DNA from 2 places in the Lysinibacillus sp. NPDC097195 genome. Region 2 is predicted to be linked to the other one. Evidence: riboswitches for the same ligand, from Rfam matches in the RefSeq annotation. Region 2 holds a riboswitch; the other holds the start of a gene.
The links. Region 2 has a riboswitch for FMN ahead of ACIQXI_RS10000 (ECF transporter S component). Riboswitches for the same ligand answer to the same signal wherever they lie in the genome.
Positions count from the first base shown of each region.

Region 1: linked by a shared signal. The riboswitch ahead of ribE (riboflavin synthase) and the one ahead of ACIQXI_RS10000 (ECF transporter S component) in region 2 are both predicted to bind FMN.

Region 1 covers NZ_JBIWDP010000001.1:1,687,554-1,702,717, forward strand. Annotated here, with positions in the region: gene ACIQXI_RS08730 (Spo0B domain-containing protein) at 1-880, opposite strand, end outside; gene ACIQXI_RS08735 (C45 family autoproteolytic acyltransferase/hydrolase) at 1,199-2,230, opposite strand; gene ACIQXI_RS08740 (DUF1540 domain-containing protein) at 2,441-2,668, opposite strand; gene ACIQXI_RS08745 (spore germination protein) at 2,865-4,307, opposite strand; gene ribH (6,7-dimethyl-8-ribityllumazine synthase) at 4,465-4,935, opposite strand; partial or broken gene ribB (3,4-dihydroxy-2-butanone-4-phosphate synthase) at 4,954-5,565, opposite strand; gene ribE (riboflavin synthase) at 5,605-6,243, opposite strand; FMN riboswitch at 6,412-6,537, opposite strand; FMN riboswitch at 6,658-6,783, opposite strand; gene ACIQXI_RS08765 (MDR family MFS transporter) at 6,981-8,504, opposite strand; gene ACIQXI_RS08770 (hypothetical protein) at 8,772-10,397, opposite strand; gene ACIQXI_RS08775 (ABC transporter ATP-binding protein) at 10,384-11,085, opposite strand; gene ACIQXI_RS08780 (ABC transporter permease) at 11,103-11,891, opposite strand; gene ACIQXI_RS08785 (ABC transporter ATP-binding protein) at 11,888-12,796, opposite strand; gene ACIQXI_RS08790 (PLD nuclease N-terminal domain-containing protein) at 12,780-13,031, opposite strand; gene ACIQXI_RS08795 (helix-turn-helix domain-containing protein) at 13,206-13,751, shown strand; gene ACIQXI_RS08800 (HAD-IA family hydrolase) at 13,914-14,531, shown strand; gene ACIQXI_RS08805 (VanW family protein) at 14,697-15,164, opposite strand, start outside.
Region 2 covers NZ_JBIWDP010000001.1:1,925,476-1,940,639, forward strand. Annotated here, with positions in the region: gene ACIQXI_RS09995 (SH3 domain-containing protein) at 6-1,514, opposite strand; gene ACIQXI_RS10000 (ECF transporter S component) at 1,804-2,391, opposite strand; FMN riboswitch at 2,618-2,814, opposite strand; gene ACIQXI_RS10005 (S8 family serine peptidase) at 3,016-6,732, opposite strand; gene ACIQXI_RS10010 (RNA polymerase subunit sigma) at 7,009-8,286, opposite strand; gene sigX (RNA polymerase sigma factor SigX) at 8,283-8,816, opposite strand; gene ACIQXI_RS10020 (ATP-binding protein) at 9,007-10,782, opposite strand; gene ACIQXI_RS10025 (response regulator transcription factor) at 10,775-11,491, opposite strand; gene ccsB (c-type cytochrome biogenesis protein CcsB) at 11,608-12,789, opposite strand; gene resB (cytochrome c biogenesis protein ResB) at 12,786-14,459, opposite strand; gene resA (thiol-disulfide oxidoreductase ResA) at 14,473-15,006, opposite strand.

The DNA.
Region 1 (15,164 bases), 240 kb from region 2:
GACCAGGATGATTAATATTTAATTTTAATGATTTTATTTCCTGTACATCTTTCGATAAAGATGATAAATAATGTTTCGCTTGATCGGCCTCTCCTAATTGTAATAGACCATACAATACTTGTATATGGTTGGTAAAATCATGTCTTAACGAAGAGACGGAAGTAATTAACGCTTTTATTTCAGTTTGATAGGTGTCCTCAGTAAGTTCCACTTCTTTCGTCACTTCTTTTTGATACCATCTTTGTAAAAAGAAAAAAGAAGCAATAACAAATATAATAAATAGTCCATTATAGATAAACAATAATATATTATTTTCTAGCACTTTACCTTTAATGCCATTGACTTTGTCGGCCCCTATATCAATTCCGAGATAGCCGATAATTTGACCATTTTCATTCTTAATAGGAGCCCCAACGGAAAGGTAGTCTCCATGATTAGGGTCCTCAATGACATTCGTAACATACGTTAATCCTCGGTTCGCTAATTTAACTTGCTTCTCAGGAACGGTACAAGGTATACCAATTTCAAAACCTTTAGTTATGTTGGCAGGTGCACCAGCTATCATGGCAGTAGATACTGTAGGATTATCAATAAGTAAAGTATACACTAATAAAGCGCCTAACTTTTCTCTCGCATCATTTAAGTAGCTTCTTAATTCCCAATACGCTTCACTTTCTACTGGATTATTTAAAAACTGCTGATATAGTTTGACATCAAGTGATGAAGCTATCGATATAGCCGCTTCTAGGCTTTGGTTTGCAATGGATTCTTCCACTGTCTTTTTCATTTTCACATAAGAAGTCGCAACATTTAAACTTGTAAACAATGATAATAAGACAGTCGCTAATACTAAAATTAGTTTAATTTTACGATTTTTCATACAAAATGGTACTTCCTCATCTATTTTATTCAATAAAAAACATATGTCATAATTACTATAACAGATTATTATTCATGTAAATTACAATAATATTATACTATAGTAATTTTCGTTTCATCATGTTTATTTTAAAATACCTTGAAAAAATTCGTTAAATCCAATTACACATTTTATTACACGCCAGTATTGTTATAATTTTTATTAGAATTCATTTCTTTCGTAAGTCGAAATAGCAACAAAACGAAAGGAGAACAGCCCAACTAATGTTATGCCATTCCCCTTATATATTCTTTTAAATTATAAACCAAGCCTTCTAAATTAGATAGTCTGAAGTATTTTTCCTTTAATGGTTTTCGGCAAAATAAGATTACCTTCTATATACTGTTGTAGAGAAAATGATAGCGGCATACAATTTTGTCCTATTCCTACAATCACCTGTAAATTAGATGGTGCGTAGATGACCGTATGCAAAGTGCCGAAGTATTCGTTATACTGTTTAACAAATAATGGTGTTTTCCCATTATTAAAAAGATGATATACAGACTCAGTCGTCCATGTATCTTTTACAGTATTATTGATAAAGCGTTTGCGTTGTAAAGAATTGTTAATATAAGCTCGATTTTTCGGTTGCAATTGCTGTGATTCAAAGTGATTAGTACAAATAAATGGCTTACCCTGATCCACCACTTGTTCAGTTGGCGTAGCCTCTACCACTACCACCTTCCCACTTGCATCAGTTATTGAAAAATTGTAGCAATAACGATGGGGAAGTTTGCTTAGTAAGTTAACGGCCTCATCAATATTTTTACACTGATCCAACAATATACGAACAATCGTTGATGCTAGAAAGCCATCCCCTTGCCATGCGTTATTGACAAAATGCAGGCCGACAACTAGCCCTTTTTCATTCATTCCATCCAGCCTGCCAATGAGTTGCTGGCTAAAGCCCACACTTGCATAACCTGCATGCGGATTAGAAAATACAAGTCTTGCATCATATAAAGAAGGACTAAAATCATAATTTCTTATATATTTCCCACCATGTACAAACGATGTACAACCCATTTCAGGAAAGGATGTATTATAACCACTATACATTTTAATGATGGTATCCAATGGCTGGTGTAAAGCATGTGCTAAACCTTGCATTTCTTGCAAAAGATTTGGGCAAACATCCTGTAAAATAGCTTGAGCCTGTGATGTGTTACAATTAGCTGTTAACGTAAGAAGTAGTTCTTGTTGGGCTAAATGAGCAGACACTAGATGTTCCTTACTTTGTTGGATTCCTGTCAGATAGGCATCGCCCTTTAATGCTATTACCTTTACCTCTATGTCATCATACTTCTCCATTTACTTCTCCCCCTAAATCCGCTATCTATTTAATACAATCGTAATCGTTTAAGTAACTGGAAGGTCAAGAAAAATAATACAAAAAAAGTTGCCTTCCACTACGGAAGACAACTTAGCATTTGACCAAATCATTATTTTTTAGGCAAAGATACATTATTTTAGCAAATGTTTTTTATTTCTATATACATGTACTAAAACAATCTATACCCATTATCTAAAGCTTTTCTCTTTAGATTTGAATGTTTTACAACAAGTATCTGATGATTGACTTGCCACCGCTTCTGTCATTGTATGCAATTCAAAATCAGTAGCAAACTCCTCATCCTTGTTACCGATACGCTTATCCATATCGATTGCAATTTTTTCAGCCCCACAGAAATTACCTTTAGCATGGAACACACAATTCGATACTGAACAGCTTACTTGAACATTCGGCATAATTATCCACCCCTTGTGATTGGTCTTGGCAAGTATAAAAACCATTATTGCTCTATACTCTCCAATACGTATTTTGTCCAATCCAAGCGTTTTTACAAGCAAAGTATACAAATAACTTCATTTGCTAATAAAACGGGAAAATCTGTGAACACTACTTTCGTAATGCTAGCTCCTGCATACCGTTTACTAGCATTCACTAATTTTCACCGGAGGACCTGGTCTTATCTTGAGGCTGTAAAAATTCTGGACGTTTACCATACCCCTTTGGCGCTAGACGTAATAAAGATTTTTGGATATCAAGCCAGTTCAAATTGGCGCCAATATTTAAATACGGTACACCTAGCACTCGAATATTTGCAACGTAAATAAGAATAAAAAACATGGACAAGAAGAAACCGAACAAGCCAAAAAATGCCGACAATAAAATAACAAATAAACGGAATATACTCATGGCTGTTACAAACGATTGATTCACAAGCGTATAAGCAGCGATACTGGAAATAGCAATTACTATAATCATGGATGGGCTTGTAATACCTGCCTTGATAGCCGCATCACCAATAATTAATCCCCCAACAACACTCATTGTTCCACTTAAAAGTGAAGGTAAACGGAGACTTGCTTCCCGAAATAATTCAAACATAAATAACATTAGTAATATTTCCAATAAAGTAGGAAAAGGCAAACCGGTTCTTGATTGTACAACGGTTGCTAGCAACAGAATAGGCATTTGCTCTTGATGATAAGTTGATAAGGCAAGCCAAAAGCCTGGTGCAAGCATACTTATTAATACACCAACAATACGCAAAAGTCGCTCTAAAGAACCGACGAAAGATGGATAATCATTATCCTCACCCGATTTAAACAGCAAAAATATATTTGGTGGTGTAATCATGGCATAGGACACACCGTCAATCAATATTAGAATACGCCCCCTACTTAATGATTGTAAGGCATAATCGGGTCGACCTGTATAATCATGGTGAGGGAGAATTTTAGCCTTTTTTTCTAATCTCTCCATTAAAATATCGCCACTAATCACAATATCCGTATCAATTTTACGTAATTGCATATTAATTTCGGCGAGCATTTTTTTGTTCGTAATGTCCTCCATGTAAAGCACAGCGACTGTAGTTTTAGAACGCTTGCCGATTTCCATCGTATTTACACATAATGAATTAGTCGGCAATCGTTTACGAATTAAAGCAATATTAACGAAAACATCTTCTATAAAATTATCTCTTGGTCCTTTTATGACCTGTTCTTCTTTTGTTTCTTCAGGCTTTCGATTTGGCTTTTTTGCAATGTTGCTTGAAAATAAAAGTTTTTCCTCTTCAAAGTAAAGTAAGGCGTTACCCGTAAATACACGTGTAATTGCATCTTCCAAATGGGTTATTTTTTGAAGATTAGGAATGTGTAGTTCCGTTATAATTTGGTCTTCAAGCGATGTGATCGAATCACCTTCGAATAACGCTTGCACTCGATCAATAATAACCTTATTTAATAAAAATTGATCAAACATCGATTCACATGTTATAAAATGCACAGTATATTGTTGAAAGCAATAAGATTGAAAGATAACGTCAGCAGAGCGTTGAAATAGTTCCTTCAACGTTGTCAATTCGATTTCTTGTTCCATTGATTGAATATTCCTCATCTCCTACTGAACCAGATTCAAACAATGTATTTTTCTAAAATACACTTAAACATATATTTCCCTATGCCTAAAAATTTATGCAAAAATTGCAATACAACAAGTTCTTTTTTCATTGCCGCTATTGATTGTCATTCGAAACTTATTTGCCAATCATTTTTTGCAAATTTGCCATTTCAATAGCTGACATTGCTGCATCATAACCTTTGTTACCAGATTTCGTTCCAGCACGCTCAATTGCCTGCTCAATATTTTCAGTTGTAACGATGCCAAAAATAACAGGTACGTTTGTCGTAAGTGATACACTAGCAATCCCTTTTGCAGATTCGTTACAAACATAATCGTAATGTGTCGTAGAACCTCTAATGACTGTTCCAAGACCAATAATGGCATCATATTTTTTTGTTTCAGCCAGTTGTTTAGCGATAAAGGGCACTTCAAAAGCACCTGGTACCCATGCAATATCTATCATTTCTTCGTCTACACCATGACGTTTTAGCCCATCTAGTGCACCACTAAGTAATTTACTTGTAATAAATTCGTTAAATCTCCCAACGACCACCGCTATTTTTAAATCATTGCCAATTAATTGTGCTTCAAAAGTTTTTCCCATCATATATCTCTCCTTTTACACTGTTTGCGTTTGTTGACGACGATATGTTGCTAATGCTTCAATCGAAATCATTTTTAAATGATGTTTTTTGGCATAGTTCACTAAATCATTAAAGCGTAACATTTCCCCATTATCGCCCATGATTTCACAGATAATGCCAGCTTGCTTACTATTACAAAGCTTTGCTAAATCAATTGCAGCCTCTGTATGCCCTCTACGTTCTAATACGCCATCTTCTTTCGCAACGAGTGGAAATACATGCCCCGGTCGACGAAAATCCTTTGCTTGCGCTTGGGGCTCTAGCATTTTTTGAATCGTCAATGCACGCTCAAATGCGCTAATGCCAGTAGTCGTATCTTGATAATCAATACTTACGGTAAATGCTGTTTGATGATTGTCTGTATTATGAGCAACCATAGGATGCAACACCAATTGCTGTGCAAGCTGCTGTGAAATCGGCGTACAAATAAGCCCTCTACCATATGTCGCCATAAAGTTGATTGTTTCAGCTGTCATAAACTCTGCAAGAGCGAGTAAGTCCCCTTCATTTTCACGATCTTCATCATCAACTACGACAATGATTTTGCCTTGCTTTAAATCTGCCATTGCTTCTTCAATAGAATGTAGCAAAATGGCCACCTCCTTATATTTGCTTGCCTTCTTCGCAAGTTAAAAGCCATGTTTCATTAAGTATTCTTTGGTAATAGTCGACGATTGCTGTCCCCGTTGTAGCTGATGAATAATGTATTTTCCAACTAAATCAGTCTCGATATTGACGATGGACCCGATGTTTTTTGTGCCTAACACCGTTTCCTTATATGTGTGTGGAATAAGGGATACTGTGACACGGTTATTATCCACTTCAAAGAGCGTTAAGCTTGTACCATCAATGGTAATAGAGCCTTTTGGAATACAAAAGCTTGTTAATTCGTCTGGCAGCTCGATATCAATATACACTGCATTAGCCATTGGACGTTTACGTATAATTTTCCCTACACCATCTACATGCCCCGATACAAAATGACCACCAAATCGTCCATTTGCAGGCATGGCGCGTTCCAAATTAACTGCATCACCGATAGTAAGTTGCCGCAAATTCGTCGCTTTCACCGTCTCCGGCATTACGTCCATCGTCAACTCGTGTTCATTAAAATGGGTTACAGTTAAGCAAACGCCGTTGACGGCTATACTATCACCAAGTTTTACGTCGACTACCATTTTTGGCGAAATAACAGTAATAATCATACTTTGTCTATTGCTTTGCAAGGTTTTTACTGTGCCAACATCTTCAATAATACCTGTAAACATTTTCACCCTACTTTCTCAAAATAGCATGATCAAATTGCTTCATATCCTCCTTTCCACATTTGTTGCTAAACAAAAAACCCCTTATAAAAAGGGGTTTGGGAGTTCCAATAAATAAGACGTCAAGAAATAAACCTATTGGCTTTATTTTTTTCCACAGGCTGCCATCTCATCGTTCTTCTCCCATCCAGACTATCACTGTCGGTTTTGGATTTGCACCAAATCAGCTTGCGCTCACGGACTTTGAATTACTTCATCACCGCCGATTGGGAATTTCACCCTACCCCGAAGAACAGATACTTATTCTATTTTTCACTAAATAAAAAACTCCCCAACGTTGATGATGGGAAGTCGGTTTCCGTATAAGCGTAGCCAAATAGACCTTTTAAAGTCCTACGAATTTAAAAAGCTTATACAAGTACCCTTCTCCCATCCAGACTGTAACTGTCGGTTTTGGATTTGCACCAAATCAGCTTGCGCTCACGGACTTTGAATTGCTTCATCACCGCCGATTGGGAATTTCACCCTACCCTGAAGGATATGTTTATTTAGTTATCTCATACGATAACATTATTTTAAAAGATTATCCACCAAAAGTTTGCCTTCATCTCTTAAAACGATAAGCTCTTAAAACAATCTAGATGGCGCTGAAAGGAAAAGGCGCCTAAAATAGCAAAAGCTCCTTTATTTAAAAGTTAGAAAGTAACCTTCAAACAAAGGAGCATATAGTACCTTATTTATTATTCGTCTTTCTTTGCAGGGACAACTACACGAGAATTGCCCATCATTAATACGAAAATGGCTGCAATCACTATAGGAATAAGTGCAAGAAGGAATACATGCGTTACCGAACTAGACATCGCATTAACAATGATATCTAGAATGTTAGCTGGCATTTTCTCACGCACACTTGGTTCAAAAATTTGTCTCATATCGCCACTTTCAAACATTGCAGAATTAGCACCTTGCCCCATATTTTTAAAACCTTCTGCTAGTTTACTTGTAAAGACATTGTTTTGGATTGTTCCAAAAATCGTCACACCCATCGTCATACCGAGCGTACGAAGAAACGAATTGGTTGAGTTCGCAGTCCCTCGATAACGAGCATCTAGGTTATGTTGCGATGCTGTCGGTAGTAGTGAGAACGAGAAGCCCATACCAAAACCTACAAGAATCATATACAGCGTAAGAAGGATTCTAGCCGTATCTGGCGTTAGTGTGCTTAGTAAAAACATACCTACAAAATAAGAGATAACTGAAATAACCATTAAATTACGGTAGCTTATTTTCGTTAAAAAGATACCACCAAATGCACTACCTGCAACAGATCCCAACATCATTGGCATCAGGACTAGTCCTGCGTTTGTTGCTGAACCACCGTAGACAGCTTGCACATAAATGGGGATATAAACTGTTAAAATAATAAAAGTACCGCCATATAAGAAGGCCAACATTTGCGAAGAAGCAAATAAGCGACGCTTAAATAAAAAGAAAGGAAGGATTGGTTCTTGCGCTTTCAACTCTACAAAAAAGAACACAATAAAGAACACCGCAAAACTGATGAATAATGCAATAATTGGTGCTGAACTCCAATCATATTGTTTACCGCCCAACTCCAATGCAAACATCAAGCTAATAACCGCCAATACAAGTGTAATGGCTCCCCACCAATCAATTTTCTGTTTTGTCAGCACTGGAGATTCTTTATAATTTTTTATAATAAGAAACAATGACACAATGCCGATCGGCAGGTTAATATAAAAAACCCATTCCCAACCGAAATGATCGGTAATATAGGCACCTAAAAGTGGTCCTACAACACTTGCGATACCAAAAACAGCACCAAGTAAACCGACCATCTTTCCTCGTCTTTCTGGAGGAAAGATATCAAAAACAATTGTAAATGCGATTGGCATTAACGCTCCTGCGCCAATCCCTTGTATCGCTCTAAAAATGCTCAGTTGCTCAATCGTATGCGCGACACCACAAAGAGCCGATCCAATCATAAAGACGCCTAATCCAAAAATAAAAAAGCGCTTTCGTCCGTACATATCGGATAATTTACCGAAGATAGGCATACCCGCCATCGTAGTGACCATATAAGCAGATGTCACCCAAATAAATTTGTCCATTCCGCCAAGTTGCGATACAATCGTTCCCATCGCAGTTGCAACAATTGTATTGTCAATTGCTGACATAAAAATGGCAAGCAATAAACCTGCCACGACTAACTTTGTATTACTAATACTTTTCGATGCTTCCATCAAGAATCTCCTTTACAAATTATTCATACCTTCGCAAGAATGAACACGCAATTAATTACATATTCAACAAATATTTCTATTATCTTTTCGTTCAGGATGTTAACAGTCTAAAAGGTGCTTTATCCTTTGTCAAGCAAGCAATCCCTTAACATACCCAAGTTAAATCTCACGTATGAATCAACAAGAAAGTGCCAGTCACTTTTTTTGTGACTGGCACGATTTAGCACAACAAAAAATAGCTAGAACCCCGTTGCAAACTTACAACTTTTATAAAACTAATTTTGATGTTTTATCTCGAAAATAATATTTAGAAAACCAAATATTTAAAGCGATCGTAATGATGGTTGTAATTATAAATATAATAATAGTTGACCAGCCATTGGAAACTCCCAACCACAGTAAGAAAAAATGACCAGCCATCACGATAACCAAAATTGGTAATCCAAAAAGTAAACTAACTAATACATTCGGATTTGATTTTACTGCTTCAGATGGGTTTTCCCAGTCAATACTAGGATGAATCATATCAAAAACAGGTGTTAGTAGATTATAACAATACATCAATATTAAGATAGTGAGCATCATCAAAACCGTTGCCTTGTTCATATAACCAAATAGCATAAAGATTATAAAACTTGTTGTAACAGCAATGCCACTAGGAATAGCTGCTACTACTACTTTTGAGAAATAAATTTTCTTGCTGTTTAATGGCAAGCTTCTTAACAGGTGATAATATTTACCTTCTCTGGAGTATGGCGTGCCACTGACGTTATTTATACAGCCGATCAATAAAACCCCATAGGCGAAATATAGTTCAAAATCACCTTGTTTCGTAAAATTACTACTAATCGGAAGCCATCCTGCTTGCATACTAGTTAAAAAAATCAGGACCAAAATAGGGCATAACTCTACTCCGAGTACAATTTGCATTTTAAAATAGGGTTCTGTATGAATGACCCATAATTCTCTTTGTAAATAATTTGCCCACTCATTTTTGACATGGTAAACTTTTGTTCTTTTTTTACTTAATTGGCTGCCTTCAAGTAATCCGTTTTCAAAATAATGGATGGATAGTATTTTTACAATGAAAAGGAATAACAGTACACTCATTAAACTCATCGTAAGTAACGCCATTATGAAAAGGAGAGAAAATTTACTGGACGTAAAAGAATAGGCGATGTCACCAACGATAGGCATGGATAGCACTAGTTCATATATTTGTTGAATGAAATTACTCAATGACTGCTTTAATGCTGTGAACGTTGTCAAATCGATGCTTATTATGTTGATAAATAGCTGATTTTTTATATATTGAATAACAGTCACACAAAGCGATACGGACAATATAAAGAGTATAATAATATTTACTATAAAGTATGTTGCTTTATTGATAAAGTGATGTCTAAAACTATTAATAAGCGCTAAGATAAATAACACAAGTAGGATTATGAGTATATTAGATAGTGGTATAAAAAGCATTAACTTTATTATTTCTGTAAATTTCGCTTTAAAGCCCAACGATAATAATGTAGGTATTTGAGTGATAGCAGATACTACTGTTGGTAGCAAAAGCATACTGCCAATTTTCGATACAATAATATCTTTTGACGAAATAGGCATATGGGCCATTATGCCAAATTCAAAATAATGGAATACTGTTGTTAGGGCAAAATAAATAACTAGACCATAAACGAGAAGATTTGAAATAATAAAATTGTAAAACAGATATTCTTCTGTGTTTCCTAAATAATTTATTGCTATGTTGATAGTGGTTAATTGTACAAATATATAACAGAAAGCTATGATTAAAACTGCCTTTAACATAGGTTGTTTAGGCTTGGCGTAAAACGAAGAAACAAAAAATTTAGTTAAAAGAAATTTAGTATTCAACATTTTGTTTCTCCATAAAAAGGGATTCCAGTGTATTTTTCTCAACTATATCTTCTACGTTTTCATGGAGAATGATTTTACCACCTTTTAAAATCGCCACTGCATTGCAAATTTTTTCAGCTATATCGAGAAGATGTGTGGAAAAAAACACAGTACCACCCTCTTCAACGTATGACTGCACTATTTTTTTAAACGCTAACACCGACTTAGGATCTAACCCATTTAACGGTTCATCCATAATTATTATTGGAGGATTAATCGTGAAGCCAATAATTAGCATTAATTTATGCAACATACCATAAGAGTATGTACCCATCGCTTTATGTATGGCTTCCTCCATCTCAAATTGTGTAATAAAATTTTTCATTCGTTCTGTTTGCTTATTATCATATAATTTCATAACAAAACGCATCCAATCATAGCCCGATATATTTTTGAAAATATTAATAGTATCTGGAATAAAGAAAAACTGTTTCTTATAGTTGAGTACTTCTAATTTGCTAACACCATTAATAGTAATAGTACCCTCGTCTGGTTCTAAAATGCCCGTTATACAATTTAATGTTGTTGTCTTTCCCGCACCATTTGACCCTACGAACCCCAATATTTCTCCTTTTTTAATGTGAAGCTCTAGGCCATTTAATATTTGTTTACTACCATATCCTTTTTGTAAATTAGTGATTTTTAACAAGTCCCCCCTCCTGTCTATTAATTTTTATGATATTTCTTGTGAGCAATCCAATTATGTGAAATCGACACCATTAAAGTAATCCATATAAACGTTATTAACATATTTCCATATAAATGAGAATCGACTGAACCCTTTATTAAAACTATCATTGCATGCTGACTCATAGCAGCAGGATTTACTAAATCCATTATTGGATGTAAGCCACTAATCATCTTGAAAAGAAGCAAGCAAACAATACTAATTAACGCTATAACGCCTTGTCCATTGAAAATCGTACTGACCATAAAAGTAAAGGAAAGAATAAATAAAACCCATAGTAAATAAAAAATAATTGCTAAAATCATATTTAAAAATGGAATATGACTAAACAAAAAATTGACATATACATACGATACAAAATATCCAAATAACACACTTACTGCTACAAATGAAAAATTAGCAAAAAGTTTGCCCCCAATATAGGACCCTACATTTACTGGTCTTGTTAAAATAAAGTCGAGCATTCCATTGGCTTTATCGGACTGAATAATGCCCATCATGGCTATGACAATTATCATAATACCTAATTGATCAAATTGTGAGCCAAGTGTTGCTGCCATTACTTGTGCTCCATTCTGCTGAATCATTGCGGGATCAATGGTAATACCTTGATTTCCTCCAAGTGCACCTAAAATGGCTGGCAAATAATAAGTGACAACCGGTTGTGTTGCGCCTAAAAACATAAAAACAAGTGGTAACCAAATAATCTTAAATTCACGAAACATCTGTACATATTCTTTTTTCGTTAAAACATAAAAAGGACTCATATACTCACCACCATTTTTAAGAAGATTTCTTCTAACGTTTCATTGCTTCCAACTTCAAATCTAACAATATCCAAGTTGTTTTCCATTGCAAATCGGATTAGCATATCCTTATTTATTTGAACATTTTCGAGTGTAACCTTCGCTCGTTTTCCGATTACTTCTACACTTTTTACATACTGTAACTTTTCGATGATTTGCACCCATTGCATATCATGGGATGCCACTTCAAGATGCACAACCGATTCCTTGTTATTTGTTAATAGTTCATCTATTGTCGTATCTTCAATTTTGGTTCCTTGCTTCATAATGACAAAACGTTCACAAATTTCTTCTGCATCGCCTAAAATATGAGTAGATAATAAAATAGTCGTTTCATGTTTCATTTCCTGAATTAAATTCAAAACCTCTCGCCTGCCAATTGGATCTAATGCCGATACCGGTTCATCCATAACGATAAAAGCTGGTTTGTGTAAAAGGGTTTGAGCAATACCTAATCTCTGCTTCATGCCGCCAGAAAATGTCTGAACCTTTTCATTTTGTTCATTAATTAGTCCCACTTTTGTTAAAATAGTTGGTACTTCATCCATTAGCCTCTCCTTTGATATTCCTGATAACTGTCCCATGAAAAAAAGTGTTTCTTTTGCAGTCATCCAGTGGTAGAAATCAGGATATTGAGGAAGATAACCGATTTCCCTTTTCATTTTGGAAATTCTTTTCCCGTCTAATAACACTTCCCCTTTATCCGCAAATATAATGTCTGAAATGATTTTAATTAACGTAGACTTTCCAGCTCCATTTGGTCCAATGAGTCCAACACATTGTCCGGTTTCAACGACCATCGAAAAATTGTTTACAGCTGTCTTTGTGTTAAATTTTTTTGTCACATTTTTAATTTCTAACTTCATACACTTTTTCTCCTTTGCGGCCAATTGTGAAATATAAAATTGGACCAATTGTATTAAAAAGCAAAATAACAATTGTCCATAAAAGTACATTTGCCCTCTCCTTGCGATGCTTATACAAATCGAACAAAGCAATCAATATAAGCGTGAGACCTACTATTAAAAACGGCAATGCAATCTGTAACACAGCTAACCAATCAATATCCTTTAATTCATTTAACCCGTAATGAAGTTTCATAATAAATGCTCCTCCTATTTTTCATTATCATTACTAATAATGATAACATTAACACACATTTTTTGGAATTGCACTTGTTATTTCAATAAATTTTATGCTACCATCAACATTATTATCATATTTGATAACAATACGTTGTAATTTTTTTCTTATTACTAATACAAAGGAGAAAATATGGTGAATAAAGCTGAAATTTTAATGCATCCTGTAAAAATGAAAATAACTCAGGCTCTAATGCGGAACAAAGAAAAAGGTTTAACGCCGCTTGAAATGGTGAAAATTATCCAAGATGTTCCACAGGCAACTCTTTATCGGCATATTCAAATGCTACTCGATGCAGGGGTAATCAAAGTTATAAAAGAAAAAAAGGTTAGATCTGTCACGGAAAAATACTATGTACTTAATGAGGATGCTGCCCGTCTTGATTCAGCCGATTGGAAAACAACAAAAATGGAGGAGAAAATTAGTTTTATTTCCTATTATCAATTATCTTTGTTATCACAATATCAAAATTATCTTTCTACGTTAGAGAATAACAGCAACTCTGAGGATTGTGCGACCTTCTCCCTTTTAGAGTTAAACATTGATGAAGATGAATTTGAAAACTTTCAACGAGAGTTACATGATTTAATGCTTAAGTACTACCAAAGGAAAAATAATAACGCTAATGTTCTTAGACGTACAATAGCCGTGACTATTATTCCTGATAATAACCATTAACCAGCTTTTTTACGTTGCATGTACTCTAAAATATAGTTGCTGTATTTTTTTATTGCACAAAAATTATTTTCCTCGTTAACCTATTTTCTATTTCTTTTTTTTCGTATTCATGTCATCATAAACGCAAGTGTAAGCAACAACTTCCAAAAGGAGAATAAATAAATGAAACATATTATTTTTGATTTTGATGGCACACTTGCAGATTCAACGGCTGTTTTCGCTTCTGTATGGAACACCATCGCCAGAAAATACAATTTTAAAGAAGTAAAGTTAGAGGATATTGATGCACTAAAAAAAATATCGCTTATTGAACGAAGTAAATTATTTAACTTTCCCCTCCACAAGCTACCGATCATACTCCCCCAATTTTATCGATTATACCAACAGTCATTACAAGACGTTCATCTATTTGACCATATCAAGGATGTCTTAAAGGCCATTACAGACAAAGGGTATACAATCGCCATTATCTCCTCTAATGCAAGTGATAACATCAAAGAGTTTTTAAATGTGCATGATATCGATTGTGTCTCCGAAGTTCTATGCTCCAGCCATATTTTTGGAAAAGATAAAGTCATTAAAAAATATTTAAAAGAAGCGAATATTAATAAATCGGACGTTTTTTACGTTGGCGATGAGCAACGTGACATCGTTGCCTGCAAAAAAGTTGGTATTCCAATTATTTGGGTTGGTTGGGGATATGATGCACTTGAAGTAATTCAATCAGAAAAGCCTGATTATAAAGTATATGCTCCGAAAGAAATTTTAAATATTGTCTAATATATTGCATATCCTTATGCTTAAAAAAGGTATCTAGAAAGATATAGTTCCGCAAAATACAATTGCGTGATTCCTTATTATAATTGTATGGAATCACGCAATATTTGTTTTTTATAAATGTCTACTGTATAAAAGCTGACTTGCATGCTAGCACGTTCTATTGGGCTAGTTTGTTAAAATTGCTTGGTATTTTTCAGCTGTTCTCACTTCAACCGTAAGAAAATCTTGTCCATAGGTGGCCTTTATTAAAAATGGTACGTCACTCGTATTTTGAAATCTAAAATCTAATGTTCCATAAGACACCGTTGCATCTCTTCCCTTCGGTACATAGCCTACATCTAGTGAATGATGATGCCTTTCCACAAATTTTATCGGAAGTTGATCGACTGCATTAAACAATGTGGACGACGTTTGGCAAATTCCCCCCCCAATACCCATGACAAGTTTTTTATTAATAATTTCTGGTGCAGGCTGATAGCCATTCGCTTCATCTCGTGGACCTACAACCGTATTGAACGAAAAAGAATCTCCGCTGCCAACGATGACATTGTTAATAGCCTGTGCGGACAGCTCAATATTTTTATTTCTTCCAGCATCTGATGCGTTGAAGTATGTTGTATACGAGGCGACAAC
Region 2 (15,164 bases):
GCAATTTAGTTATTAAATGTTTGTTCGTAACGGTGGAAGAATGCCACTGCGTGCGCTCTTGCTAGAGAATCATTTGGTTTAAACGCTTCATTTGTTTTAGTAGTTGTTAAGCCATTATCACGAAGGAATGTAATAGCTTCTGACTGAGATACAGTCTTACCATAATGCATTGAAACTAAGATCCGAGCGAAGTTACCCCGTGTAATATTTTTACCTGCAATGGCTTGCTTGGATGCTGTGTTTGCACCTAGAACTGGTAGAGCGTATTTTGTAGCCAGTTGGTAGTTTACGTCTCCATACCATGAAGTATTAGCTGTCGTTGAAGCTAGTTCTGATGGTTTGAAGTAACGTAATAGAATTGATAACATTTGGTTTTCCGTTAAGTTCGTGTACGGTTTCAGTAAGTTTTCGTACTTACCTGTTGATGGATTTTTCACGTTTGGATATCCACTAATGATACCGATGTTGACTGCCCACTTAAAATCCTCAGCCCAGTATTGGTTTGCATTGTAATCAGCAAACTTTGATACATCAACGTTTCCTGTTGTTGGCGGTGTTACTGGAGGTGTTGGTGTTGAAGCTGAGTAGTTTAAATAACTTGATGCAACATACCCTGCTGTTCCGTCACTTCTTTTCACAGGATACCAAACAAAATGGTTTTTCTTCGTTGATACTTTTTCATATTCAAATGGACCTGTAATGGTCACCATTTCACCTTCACGTAAAGTACCTAAAGAAGGACTATCCGTAGTAGGTTTTGTCCTAACTGTGACATTCGTTAATGCACTAACTTTTTGATTTGTTTTAAAATAATACTTAGATTTTGTTAATGGTAAATCAAAATCATAGGTCATCTTTGAAAACTTAATATTCTCCTTGCTGTTCGAGTCATATTGAAAATGTTCACGTGAAAAAGGCAGCTCTGTTAAATTTATTAATTCCATTTTATTGATAATTTTTAGAATTTTTTCTTGATAGGCATTGGCATTTCTTTCACCAGATGCTTGAACAATTGGACTATTTACTGGCTTAGTACCGTTATAAGCCATGATAGCGAAATACCATTGTTCTAATACATCTCGTTCCCCTCCGTTGATGCGAGGTAAATCTTTTCGCTTAAACATAGCATCTAGCGTCTCTACACCAGCTTGAATATTATAGACAATATCGTTTTTTAGTCTATCTTGATCGTAACCTGCCTGATTTGTAATTTGCATTATGCCAATTCCATTATCAGCTGTCACAATCACTTCCCCATTCTTATCAAAATGACGCCAATTTCCACTTTCACCTTCCGCTATTGCCTTCACAATTTCAGGAGGAACATCATAACGCAGTGCAGTTTCGGTTAACAAACAGTTCATTGTCGAATAATCAGGGTTTACTTTCGATGTCGAATCATACTCACATGAATTTGCAAGATTATTCGCTAATACATTTTGATCTATGTTTATAGATAGCGAGAGGGTACCGATGGCAATAACACTAATCAATGGTTTCAATATCTTTTTCATGTGTGATGTATACACTTCCTTTCCTATTTTTCAAAGTTAAAAGATTCAAATATATGTTATCATAAACCTAATGTTTGAGACAGGAATATCAACCAATATCTATATTTTTTAACAGTATTGATATATAAATGAAATATCTAACATATAGTATTTGCTTGTGTGATCTGTTATTCTTTCTTATCTCAAAACTTTGCTATAGCAAATTTAAACAACAAAAAACACCTTCTAGACATAACAATCTAAAAGGTGTTATTACTTGAACACTATTCATAATTATACTTTTTTACGCTTATTTTGATAAATACATTGTACGTTGTTGCTCAATCCATTTGCGCATTGTTGTGAACAATAACGCCATAATCGCCGTTAATAATATACCTTTTACAATATTAAACGGCAAAATTCCTGCAACTATCATTGTGTATAATGAATCGCCAACGACTGGCTCCATACCTAAGAAGTACGTGTACATTGGTAAAAATACTGCGTAATTTAACACGCTCATCCCTACTGCCATGACAATTGTTCCTGTTGCCAAACCGCCAACAAGACCTGCGATTGATTTAAAACGATTAAATATAAATGATACTGGTAAAATAAATAATATACCTGTCACAAAGTTTGCAATATGACCAACCGGGACTCCTGTAGGCGTACCTGAGAAAACCCAATCCAAAACATTTTTAAATAACTCTACTAAAATACCCGCTACTGGCCCCATTGTGATGGCTGCAAGTAATGCAGGCATATCGCTGAAATCCACTTCTAAAAAAGCTGGGAACGGTGGAATTGGAAAATTAAAAAGCATTAATAAAAACGAAATACTACTCAGCATACCAATCGTAATAAACGATTGCAGTTTGATATTTTTCTTCATTGAAAACTCTCTCCTCTTTGCTGATTCAATCTTGCAAGAAGAAAGGTGACGACGTAATCGATTGTTTTTCACGAAAAAACCCTTATGCACATCAGCATAAGGGAGAAAAGGCATGATTAAATAGCGCCATTACTAGCTATTTTTTGAGCAAGCAGTGCGATTAATAGACACACTAAAAAAAACGCTCGCACATAGCTTAATTCGTAACAACGAATGACGATCGTACCTTCATCTTCTCCCATCCAGACTATACTGTCGGCCTTGGAATCTCACCAAGTCAGCCATGCAAAAAAATCTTTGCACAGGTCGCGGGCTGAAGAGCCATTATGTAAATCATGCGAGCTATTGTAGTTTTAGACTACACTAGCGATTTACAACTCTATTACCGCCGGTCGGGATTTTCACCCTGCCCCGAAGATGAATCAATATTATTTTATAAATTAACTATAATGTTTTATCTCACAAAAGTAAATACTTCTGCTTAAAAAATTCCGATTAATTTTGTATGCTTTAATGTGTGATTTACAAGCACTGGGTTAAGCGGGTTCCTGACCTTGCGAAGGGAGAAGCACAAAAAGAGAAATTGCACAGTGCAATTTCTCTTTTCGTTTGAACTAAAATGGCTTAGTACTCTTCCTCGGTAACTTCATTATTATTGCCATGTCCGTTTCCGTTGCCATTGCCATTGCCATTGCCGTTACCATTTCCGTTGCCATTGCCATTACCGTTACCTGGCTTTACAACAACCACATCAAATGTTAGTGTGTGCTCACCATATGTTACTGTAATTGTCGTATTTCCTTGACCTTTTCCTTTTACAACACCTGCCTTGACAGTAGCAATCTTATCGTTTGCTACTTTATATGTTGCCAGTTTTGTTACATCTGTTTCCGTTGTTGTTCCATTAAAAGTAGTGACTTCTGTAATTTTCACTGCCACTTCTTTACCGATTCTCGTTTCAACCTGAGCTTGGTCAATAGCTAGTGAAACGATTGGTGCTTCCACAACCGGTGCAGTAACTGTCACGTTGGCTGTTACTTCATTTTTACCATGTGAAATAGTAATTGTAGTCGTGCCCTCAGCCACCGCAGTCACGATTCCATTGACGACAGTAGCGACATTTTCATCCCCAACAATATAAGACGCTTTTGACGTTACATCTTCCATCGTTGCCTCACCTTCTGCAGGCGTTGACGTTTCTGTTACCGTCAATTGTGCAGTATCCCCAGCTGTCAGGTTTAACGTTGTTGGATTTACTGAAAGCGTTACGACTGGTTCTACTACCTCTTTTTCATAGATGATTGCTTTACCTACATTGCCAGCAGCGTCATTAATTACGACTGACACAGCATTCGTATCTGCAGTTACTGGGAATGTGAAGCTACCGTCTTGATTTAAATCGAAAGCAACTGGTGCTTGTACTTCGCCATTTATTGTCGAAATATAAGAAGCTTTTAATTTATCATTTAAATTGTACTGTAAACCATATAAATATAATTCTTCATTGTAGTCGATATATTTATCGGTTACTTGGCCAGTAGCGACACCTTCAGCTACCGAACCAGTAATTTCTGGTTTAGTCGATTTCACGACAATTGGTCCAACATAATCTGAAACTACGCCCGTTGCTGCAAGAGCAGTAAAATCAATTGTATACAGACCGTCCGGAATCGTTGTGGCAGGTGCTGCTCCCCATGGTTTATACTGCCCACCAATATTCAGCGTATAGGAGCCTTTTCCTAGCGCAGTCCCTGCATGAAGATAACCAATATAACCGTCTCCGTATTCTCCACCGTTAGGATTCATAATATCCCACAGCTCGATATAATTCGTTGTTACATCGCCCGTTAAAGTAAACGAAAGTACAGCTGAGTCTTTCACTCCATCTCCATTAAAGGATAAGTCTGTTTCAGTAATTTTATAATCTTTAATTTCAGTCGCTGCCGCATCACCAAAATCAGCCGCGAATGGTAATGAAATTTCTGTCGCGCCACCGTTAATATAAATATACCCTAGTATTTCAGAGCCATTTGGTGCCGTGGCTTTGGAAGCAGTTAAGGTAATATTTAGAACTTGCTCACCAACTAGGTTAAATGTTGGCTGATCTACAGTAACTGTCGCATCACCAAAAGTTTTCGTCACATCAATCGATACATTGTAATTGCCGCCGTTGCCTTTTATATCTTTTACTACAACTTGTTTTGTTACAGAAATATCCTGCTCTTTAAGTGATTGAGGGCCGAATGTAACTGTACCTTTTAAGTTTTCAGAAATAGCACCGCTTCCATCTATCACTGCGCTATCAAGTGCGTAGGCAAGAATTTCAGGATGTACTGCCGCATAAGCATTTACACGCCCAGCCCCCTGAGCAAATACATCGTATTTTGTTTTATCTAAAACTTTAGCTGTATTGGAAAGCGCCACTTTTACATCAAACGCAGTCCAATCAGGGTTTGCTTGTTTGATTAATGCCACAATACCAGCAATATGTGGCGTTGCCATTGAAGTACCTGTTTTACGAGCATAGGCTTCCCCATACTCCGCGTTAGGGAAATCTTTTTTATACATTGGAATCGTTGACATAATATTTGTTCCAGGTGCACTGACATCTGGTTTAATGTCAAAGTTTGGTGTGGATGGGCCACGGGAACTTGAAGCATTCACCTCATCACCCGTAGTCGTCGTCGAAGCAAATTGACTAAAGCTTACTTTTCCAGTTCCTCCTGCTAATGCAGCGCGAATGGCATCACCATCCGTTTGGGACATATCAAATGTTGGTAAAAACTCAAATGAATCACCGAGGAAAGTGCCTGAAATGTTCGGTGCATTCGTGCCACCAGCAAAGTTGTGGATAATGGTTGCGATTGCTCCATTTGCTTTAGCATTGGCAATTTTATCAACAAATGCGATATTACCGCGAGAAATCAATGCTACTTTACCTGCTACATCAATTCCTGTGAAGTCTTTTACTTCTCCATATCCTGGAACAGCAACGAGGTCAAAGTCTCCTTGCAGCTGTGTTGTTAAATTTTGACCAAAAGTCGTACCCATTAATGGCAATTGCTTTACAAAACTGTAGTCGCCAACTGTAATATTTACTTCCCCGTTATACATCACTTCAGGATTTGTTGTATTACCAACAGCAATTCCTAATCGCGCGGTTGCAGGCGTACCCATTGTTCCTCGATTTGGACCAGAGTTCCCTGTTGCAATAACCCCGATTGTCCCCGCAATCATAGCATTATTAATGGCAAAAGAACCCGCATCGGTTTCAGAATTAGCTCCCCCACCTAGCGAAAGGTTGATGACGTCCATTTTCTCCATCACTGCTGTTTCAATTGCTTTTACAATACCCGATGTTGCACCACTTCCATAAGCCCCTAAAACACGGTAAGCATAAAGGTCTACTTTTGGCGCAATTCCTTTAATACCGAATTCATTTGCGCCGATTGCCGCGATTGTTCCCGCAACATGAGTACCGTGAGATGTATAGAACGCACTTCCTTTTTCATTAAATTCAGGTGTCCCAGCAGGACGTTCTGTAGGCGATGTTTCCGATGCGTCGTCATCTGCTCGTGGCTTCGTGTAAGTTGCTGAATTAGGAATAAAGTTTTTTCCCCCTTTGTAAATGCCAGCAAACTCAGGATGATCTGCATCAATACCAGTATCTAATACAGCTACTTTTATCCCTTGTCCTTCTAAGCCTTCCTTCCACAGCTGTTCAATGCCGAGGAACGAATTACTCGTATTCATTCGAGCTTCTAATTGCTCTTCCTTCTTTAGTTCAGAGGATTTCACCGTATTATCTTCTGAGGCATACACCATTGCATCCGGTTCGATCAATGTAATGCCTTCTACTGTCAGCAATTTGGGAAGATCACTTGCTTTGACAGTTGCCGCAAAACCGTTTAAAACAGTATCAAATGTGTATCCTTGAGTCATTTGTACTTTCTTACTCGCTAATTCTTTTTTAACTTTTGCTTGTTGTGTTTGTACATTTGCACGGACCTCATTTGCTCGTGCATTAGAAAATTTTTTGCCTTTGACTTGGTTTATTCCTTGTTCTAGAGCTACAGGCTTTTCAGATAAATGAATAATAACTGCAACATCTTGATTGCCTGATATATTTTGCAAACTTTCGTGAAGAGTTGGACCATCTTTCGATAAGTTTAGCTGTTCAGCGATAGCCGCCTTTAGTTGAATAATACTTTCGCTTTGGCTATCCTGCTTGAATGGCTTCGCTTCTTCAGCTTGAGCATTCGTCAATGGAACCATTAGAGAAAGCACCATAATGAAAGCAAGCATACTACTTAAAAATTTCGTAAACTTAAAGTTTTTCAAATCTCATTTCCCCTTCCGCTTTTAATTGTCACACTTTTCAATTTAGTGTGGTATTTCCAATTTATCACAAGGAAACTATTTCGAATATCTGAATATTCAAATATCGATATTTATTAGTAGTTTATTATTGAGAGATTAAATCTATCTTCCTAGTCAGTTAACATGCAAGTAGAACTTTTAAATGAGAAATGTTGCACATTAATTTGTTACACAAAAAAAATGTACACGACTAACATTTAGTCATGTACATTTAAAATAAGCTACTTTTATGAATTTTTACGGCAACATTTGTTTATTTGCTCCTACCGGCATGGGTAGAAACTGCGTTAAATCAAAGCCCTCCCAATTATCCTGTACAACGTTATCGAGACGAAGCTTTTTATCAAAGCTTGACGCGGTCAACATCATTGCTTCGATTAATTGCGTTGCCCGTACAGCATCCATTGTCGCTAAATCGAGCGGTGCGTCAAATGTAACGACAACGCCCCCATCTTCTTCTTTTACAGTATAAGTGACATTGTCTGGAACGACTGGCACATAAACATCATCTTTTTTATCGCGCATTGTAAGTAGTGCCTCTATAACAGTAGGATACGTTTGATGAAAGTCGGGCGATAAATATTCCGTGCCATTCTCCTCAGTATATAAGTAATAATTATAATGATTAGCATTTGTTAACGAAATAGGCTCACTTGGCTCACCAGCTTGAGAAAATTCGTAAGCAGAACCATCAGCATGTTTTAATGTAATAGCTTTATATTCAGAGTCAGCAAAAGTATCTTTTAATGAGTTTAAATATTTCGTTACAGATGCCGATGCTACATCGTATTCATTTTTGTCTGGTAGTACATGAACGAGCGTTTCGCCCTCTTCTTTAAGTTCACCTTTGTACGGATGGTAATTTGCCAATCCAAGCGCTTCCTCATTAATTTGAGGTGCATATTTTTCATACATTTGTAAAGTTGTTGGCTTTTCCTTACCAAAGTCCGCTGTTATTTTTTCGTTCGGTATAATATACGTCATCGGAATACTATCAGCATTGCCCCCTGTTAAGCCAATTCTAAATACTGCTGCATTTGCTAAATCCTCTTCGTAAACGGAAGTACGTAGCGTCAGCATACGCGCATGTTCAGCGCCAATATTAGCTTTCATCACGCCATCCGCATTATCACTTTCACTTACTTCCTGATCTTCTTGTAAAGTAGAAAAATTCTCAATAGGGGCATTTGCCTCATTGTTAGCGGGCGTATTATTCGATAAATACACATAACCTGCTACAGATAGTACGAAAATTGCCGCAACACTACTTAAAACAGGCCATTTACTTTTAGAGCGCTTTATAGGCTGTACATCTTGATGAGTAGACATCGATTGCTCTTGTTCTTTGTCATCCTCTTGTGGTTGCATCGCTTCTTGAAGATGAATATTATCTTGCAACCGGGCATCGGCAAGCAAGCGTTTCAGCACTTCCTCTTTCGAACGATGGTCAGTCAGCTTTGGGGCATTGTTCAACATTTGTTCAAGTTGGTCATCATCAAATTGTTTATGTGTCATTGCCTTTTCGCCTCCTGTTCCATAGCCTGTTGTAGATGTTGCCTTAAAAATTTAATGGCTCGATGTTGTGTCGTTTTAACCTTCGCCTCTGTCCAATCAAGTATTTGCGCAGTTTCTGTTATCGATAAATCTTGGAAATAGCGCATAATAATCACCATTTTTTGATCCCCTGTACATTTTTCAAGTGCAGACTCTATCTGCTTTAATTCATCACTGGCCTCTAACACATCTTCCGGTGATGGTGTGGTTGAATGTAGTTGTTCCGTTTCCCAGTCAAAAAAATCGAGCGAATGCTTTTTCCGCACAGCTTGCTTACGAAAATGATCGATTGCGACATTTTTAGCAATAGCGAACAGCCATGTTTTTTCACTGCTGTTTCCTGCGAATTGTTCATATGAACGCAGTACACGGACATACACCTCATGTGCAAGGTCCTCAGCTAGTGTACGATTTTTTACAAGATAAATAAGAAACTGGAACACGTCTTGATGGTATGCATCGTATAATCGATGGAACACGGAGTCATTCAAAGCACTCCACCCCCGTTCTCATAGTATTTGTCGTTTATCGCTTGCACAAGTTACATCCAATATATAGTTGGATGAAATTTCACAAATTGCTCATACATCACTAGAGCCGACTTGCAGCCGGCTCTGTAAGATAGGCATTTATTTCAGTAAACTTTAAAGAATTATGATAGAACAAGTTAACGAAGCAAATTTAGTCAAAAGGTAAATAGAAAGTAAAGGTAGTACCTTCTTTTAATATACTGTCGACCATAATATTGCCCGAATGAGCCTTGACAATATTGCGAGCAATCGCAAGCCCTAAGCCGGTTCCTCCTTTAGAACGGGTACGCGCTTTATCAGCCTTATAGAAACGTTCAAAGACGTAAGCTAAATCTTCTTGTGGAATACCGTGGCCAGTGTCTTGCACAGAGATTTTGGCAAATGTCGGTTCTTGCTCGACTTTCACCGTAACAGAACCTTCATCCGTATGACGCAGTGCATTATCGACTAAATTCGTTAACACTTGTTCAATGCGGTCCTCATCCATACTTATAAGCGCATCGTCATCGAATTCACTATTAAAGATGAGCTGGACCTGCTTCTCTTTTGCTACTTGCGCAAATTTTTGCGTAATGCGCTCAAATGTTGCATTTATCGGGACTTCATCTTTATAGAGCGTCATATGACCAGACTCCATGCGCGCTAAATCCAATAAATCTGTTACTAATCGACCCATACGCTTGGATTCATCATAGATAATTTTCGTAATTTCATTGCGTTCTTCTTGATCTTGAATAAAATCATCATCCATCAGCGCTTCTGAGTAGCCCTGAAGCATTGAAATAGGCGTACGTAGCTCATGTGACACATTAGCAATAAAGTCTGAGCGCAGTTTTTCTAGACGATGTTGCTCTGTCATATCACGAATAACCGCGACTGCCCCTCGTATCAATTCCCCACTATAAAGCGGGCTAATCGTAAATGTGTAATAATTTCCATCCATTTCAATTTCTTCTTCTAGCTTATCTTCAAACATTAATACATGATCGAGCATATGGTACAGCTCTGGTGGTATTGGCTTAGCGCTTTGCGAACCTTTATTGACAAACCATTTTTGCATTAAGCGCTCCGCCGGTGGGTTGCTAAGTAAAATCGTGCGATCACGATTAAATGTAATAACAGCATCCGTCATAGAGGTTAAAATATTAGACAATTGCTCATTTTCTTGATTAATAACTTCTAGATTATGCTTTAGTTGACGCCCCATTTGATTGAAAGCAACAGCAAGTTGACCTATTTCATCATTTTGCGTTGTTGGCATTTTGGCTTCGAAATTGCCTTTTGCAATTTCAAAGGCTAGCTCGCGCATTTTACGTAATGGCGACGTAATACGTGATGACAAGAAAAATGCGAAAAATGTCGTTAACACAAAAGCAATAAATGCCGCTAAAAAGACAATTTTCGTCGTCTCTTTCGATGTTTTATGTAACGCATCAGGACTTTGATAAATAAAGACGGCACCGTGTACTTCATCTTCTACGTTTAGTGGGAAGCCTAGCACAACATACGACTCCATTTTTGCTTCATCTGTTGAAGAGGGCATTAGCATTTCCTTAATAACTGGTTCATCGGACTTAAAAATTTCGTGGAAAGATTTATTTGCTAAAATGGCATCTTGAATTTCTTCTTTATTAACGCCTTCCTGCATAGCAAATGATACTTCCAAATGATTAATAGCAATAAGTGCATTCGTACCTTCAGGTAAAATTTCTGTTAAGAGTTGCGAAGTCGATTCCGCCGTCTCATTGTCATCCACAATACTCGCTATTGTTGCAGCGGTTTGACGTAGGGAAATCTCTGCTTGTTGCATATGGTAGTTTTGAAGAAATTCGAGCATTAAAACCGTGAAAACAAATAATACAAATGAAACGAGAAGCAATATGGTTACCCATAGCTTCCCGACAACACTGTTCCATATTCTATTCATTGACAACCTCAAATTTATAACCAACGCCCCAAACAGTCACAATCATTTTAGCGGCGTTTTCAGATACACGATTAAGTTTTTCACGTAATCGCTTAACATGTGTATCAACTGTACGTAGATCACCAAAGAAATCGTAATGCCAAACCTCTTTCAGTAATTGTTCACGGTCAAATACTTTGTCAGGAGATTTTGCAAGGAAATACAATAATTCATACTCTTTCGGCGTTAAATTCACTTCAATGCCTTCCGCCGTTACACGGTGTGCATCATGATCAATCATTAAGTGTTGGAACACCACTAAATCTTTTGATGATGATGCATTCGTCGTAGGAGAGAATGCTTGTGAGCGACGTAAAATCGCTTTTACGCGAAGCACTACCTCGCGTGGACTAAACGGCTTTACAATATAATCATCTGCCCCAAGCTCGAAGCCTTGTACACGGTTCGCTTCCTCACCTTTAGCAGTTAATAAAATAATTGGCGTTGCAGCACGTTCACGTATTTCTGCACAAACTTCTAGCCCATCTTTTTCAGGCATCATAATATCTAGTAAAATACAGTGATACTCTTTTTCTAAAGATTTCTCGATCGCTTCTTCACCATTCTCTGCTTCGTCGACTTGGTATCCTTCTCGCTCTAAATACATTTTTAATAAGCGGCGGATACGATCCTCATCGTCTACTACTAATACTGAAATATTTTCTGACACTTTCACGATCCCTCTCTTCCGATCTTTCTCTACCCTCTATTGTACATGGTACACTACGTCTTGAAAAGAAAAGAAAGCCCTTTCGCTGCAGCGAAAAGGCTTTTCGTTTCCCATTGTTACGCGTAGGAGTGTAAACCTGCAAGAATTAAGTTAACAGCAATTAGGTTAAATAAAATAATACCAAAACCAATTAATGCTAACCAAGCTGATTTTTCACCTTCCCAACCTTTAGATAAACGTAGATGTAGGAATGCTGCATAGAATAACCATGTAATAAGAGCCCATACTTCTTTCGGGTCCCATCCCCAGAAACGACTCCACGCAAGTTGAGCCCAAATCATTGCAAAAATAAGAGCGCCTAACGTGAACACTGGGAAACCAATAATAACAGATCGATAGCCAACTTCATCTAGTAATTGCAAATTGACACGTTTTACAAGCGGTTGGAACATGGCGCTTATTCGACGACGTGCAATAAGGCGAATTAACAAGTAGAGTAATGACCCTACTAATAATGACCATACAACTGTTGTTAATTTTTTAGCATTAACGAGTGCAGGCATCTCTACTAGTGGAGACATACCATGTTCCTCTACAGCCTGATAGTCATGCATCCCAAATAGCGGTGGGAAATTATACGTAATCTGACGAGCTACCCCTTCTTTATCGGTATACGTGTATTTCGATTCGTAATCCATTGCACTAAATGTAGAGGATACAATAACGAAACCAAGCACAACAACTAAACAATACATTACGGCTTCAAGCCAAAATCGTTGCTTTGAAGGCTTCGTTAAATCCACAACTTTTAATAAGTAAATTAACCCTGCAACAGCACTAATAGCTAAAATTGATTGGCCCATTGCAGCTGTAATAACGTGAATTGTTAACCAATAGCTTTGTAATGACGGTACTAACGGACTGACTTCAGTTGGGAACATCGACGCGTATGCAATAATTAATAGCGCTACAGGTAACGCTACTAAGCCAAGCGCTGTCAGACGGTAAATAAAGAATATTAAAATGAATGCGCCAACAATAAACATCCCAAAAGCAGTCGTAAATTCAAACATATTACTAACAGGTGCGTGACCTGTATGAATCCAACGTGTAATAAAATAGCCAAGTTGTGATAAGAAACCAATAATTGTGACAATAATCGCGAGATTACCCCATTTACCGGTATTTTTACCCGTAGCATTCGCTTGTTTAATGGAACCTCCGAATAATAAAGTAGCTACTAGATAAGCTAAGAATGCAACAAATAATAGGTTTCCACTTAAGTCAATCAAACTCATAAGGTGTTGTCACCTTCCTTTTTATTATTGCCACGATTAGTGGACACTTCGCCTTCTTCTGATGTGTCTAACTGATCTTTATAGCTTGGAAGACCAGCAAATGCAGTCACGGCATCTAAATCTTTTTTCATGCTAAACATATTTTTATTTACATGGGCAGCCATCAATACACGACCATCAGGCTCTACCTGTAACCAAAGTCGACGGTGATTCCAATAGGAACCAATCGCAACGCCAATCATGAAAATAATACCACCAATAAATAAAATAGGGATTGTGCGGTCTTTACGAATTGTAAAGCCTGACATATTACGTGTCTCCACACTTTCAAATTTCATTTTGTATTGGTTTTCACCTAGTGGTTCTAATGTTTGTTTAATCGCAACGAAGCTTGTTTCACCTTCTGGCGTTTCTGGTGTCGTCATTTTAAATAGAAATGCTGGATTATTAGGAACGGACGTCGCTGTTTGCGGTACACCATTTTCAAAACCAGAGAAATCTGGCGTGTAGACAAGTAGTTTAACAGATGTACCATTGCCTAAATCATACTCTTTTTTAGGGTTGGTCAAATCGATTTCTACTTTACCAAGTGATTGCTCAGTTGTTTTATTTACTAGTTCGAAATTCATTTGCTTTAATTCATTGAGACGATAATCCATTTGATAAAGTGCGTAGCCGTCTTCTTTTAAAGGATGGTTTACGCGAACAGAATAATCTTTCACCTTTTCTAGATTATCTGTATCACCAGCAATGGCATCTTCAGGCTGTTTGTAGAGCGTAACATCCGTTTGGAAGTTTTTCGCAACAACGTTGACACCCTGTTTTAGCTGTTCGCCCTGCGGAGTATTATCATGAGTTTCTAAAATAAACTTATGATTTTCAATAAAATAACCTTCCATGCCAGTTATTGCACGTGTTTCACCTTCACGCACCCATATCGATTCATCGACATAGAAACCAGGAACTAAACGCAACATTACCCCTGCTAAAAAGATAATGAGGCCTACATGATTTATGTACGGACCGTAACGAGAGAAACGCCCTTTTTCTGCTAGCAAAGCACTTCCGTCTCGACGAACAATATATTTCATTTCAGTCATTTTCTTTTCGACTTTATCAAGCGTCTCTTCAGGACTTGCTGTTACTTGTCCTTCTGCAACAATTCGTTGGCGCTTCATAAAGCTTTCGTGGCGCTTAACACGTTGATTTTTCAATGATTTATAAAGTGGTATTCCACGGTCAAGACTCGCAACAATAATCGATACTGCAAGCATCCCAACTAATATTTGGAACCACCAAGAACTATATAAATCTGAAAGACCTAATGTATAATAGATTTTCCCTACAATACCGTAAACATCTTCATAATAAGCTCCCTTTTCGATATCAGAAGCTTTTACGTAAAACTCTTGCGGCAGTAACGTTCCGATTGAAGCTGCTATTAATGTAATTATAATTAATGCTATCCCAACTTTAACACTAGAGAAAAAATTCCAAATTTTATCGACAATTGTTTTGTTATACGTTTTTGAGCGAATCGCCGTACCATCATAGCGCATGTCGACTACTTTATTGAGTTTTTCTTCTTCGGTTAAAGGACGACCACATTTCTCACAGAGCTTCGTGCCAAACGGATTACTATGTCCACAAGCACAAATAATATTCTCCATCGTCAATTACCCCTCATTTTGGCTTTATTAATTCCATGTAAGAAGCGATTGTCGCCTCCGTCATTTCTCCAGTAGTAATTTTTACTACTTTACCATCAGGATCAATTAAAACAGTTGCAGGTAAATTTCCAACATTATAAGCCGTCATCACACTTTTTGTTTTGTCAATTACGACAGGAAATGTCAATCCATACTTATCAACAAAATTTTGCACTTCAAAATCTGTTTGGGCAATGTTGACAGCCAACGTTTGAACACCAATGTCTTTAAAAACTTGGTACTGGCTATTCATTGCTGGCATTTCCTTCTCACATGGCTTACACCAAGTTCCCCAGAAATTTAAAAATACCCCCTGCCCTCTATAATCAGACAGTTTGTGTTTCTCACCATCTAAATCTACTAACGTGAAGTTCGGTGCTTCAGAGCCAACTGCAACTAACTCTACCTTATCCTTTGTCGCTGTCCCGTAAACGGTGTACCCGATGGCAAGCGCCAAAATAACTAAAATAACGGTACGGGTTACAAGACGTTTCTTCTTTTTCTCCAAGTTAATAAACCCCCTTACTTAAATAGGCCTCGAGGAAATTTTATCGATATTTAGTGTTTGTACGAGAAATATCTGTTAGAATTCCTCGAGGCTTATTTAATTCATTGTTTGCTGGATAAAATTAAAACAGGTGTACTATTCTAACCTATTATAGCAAA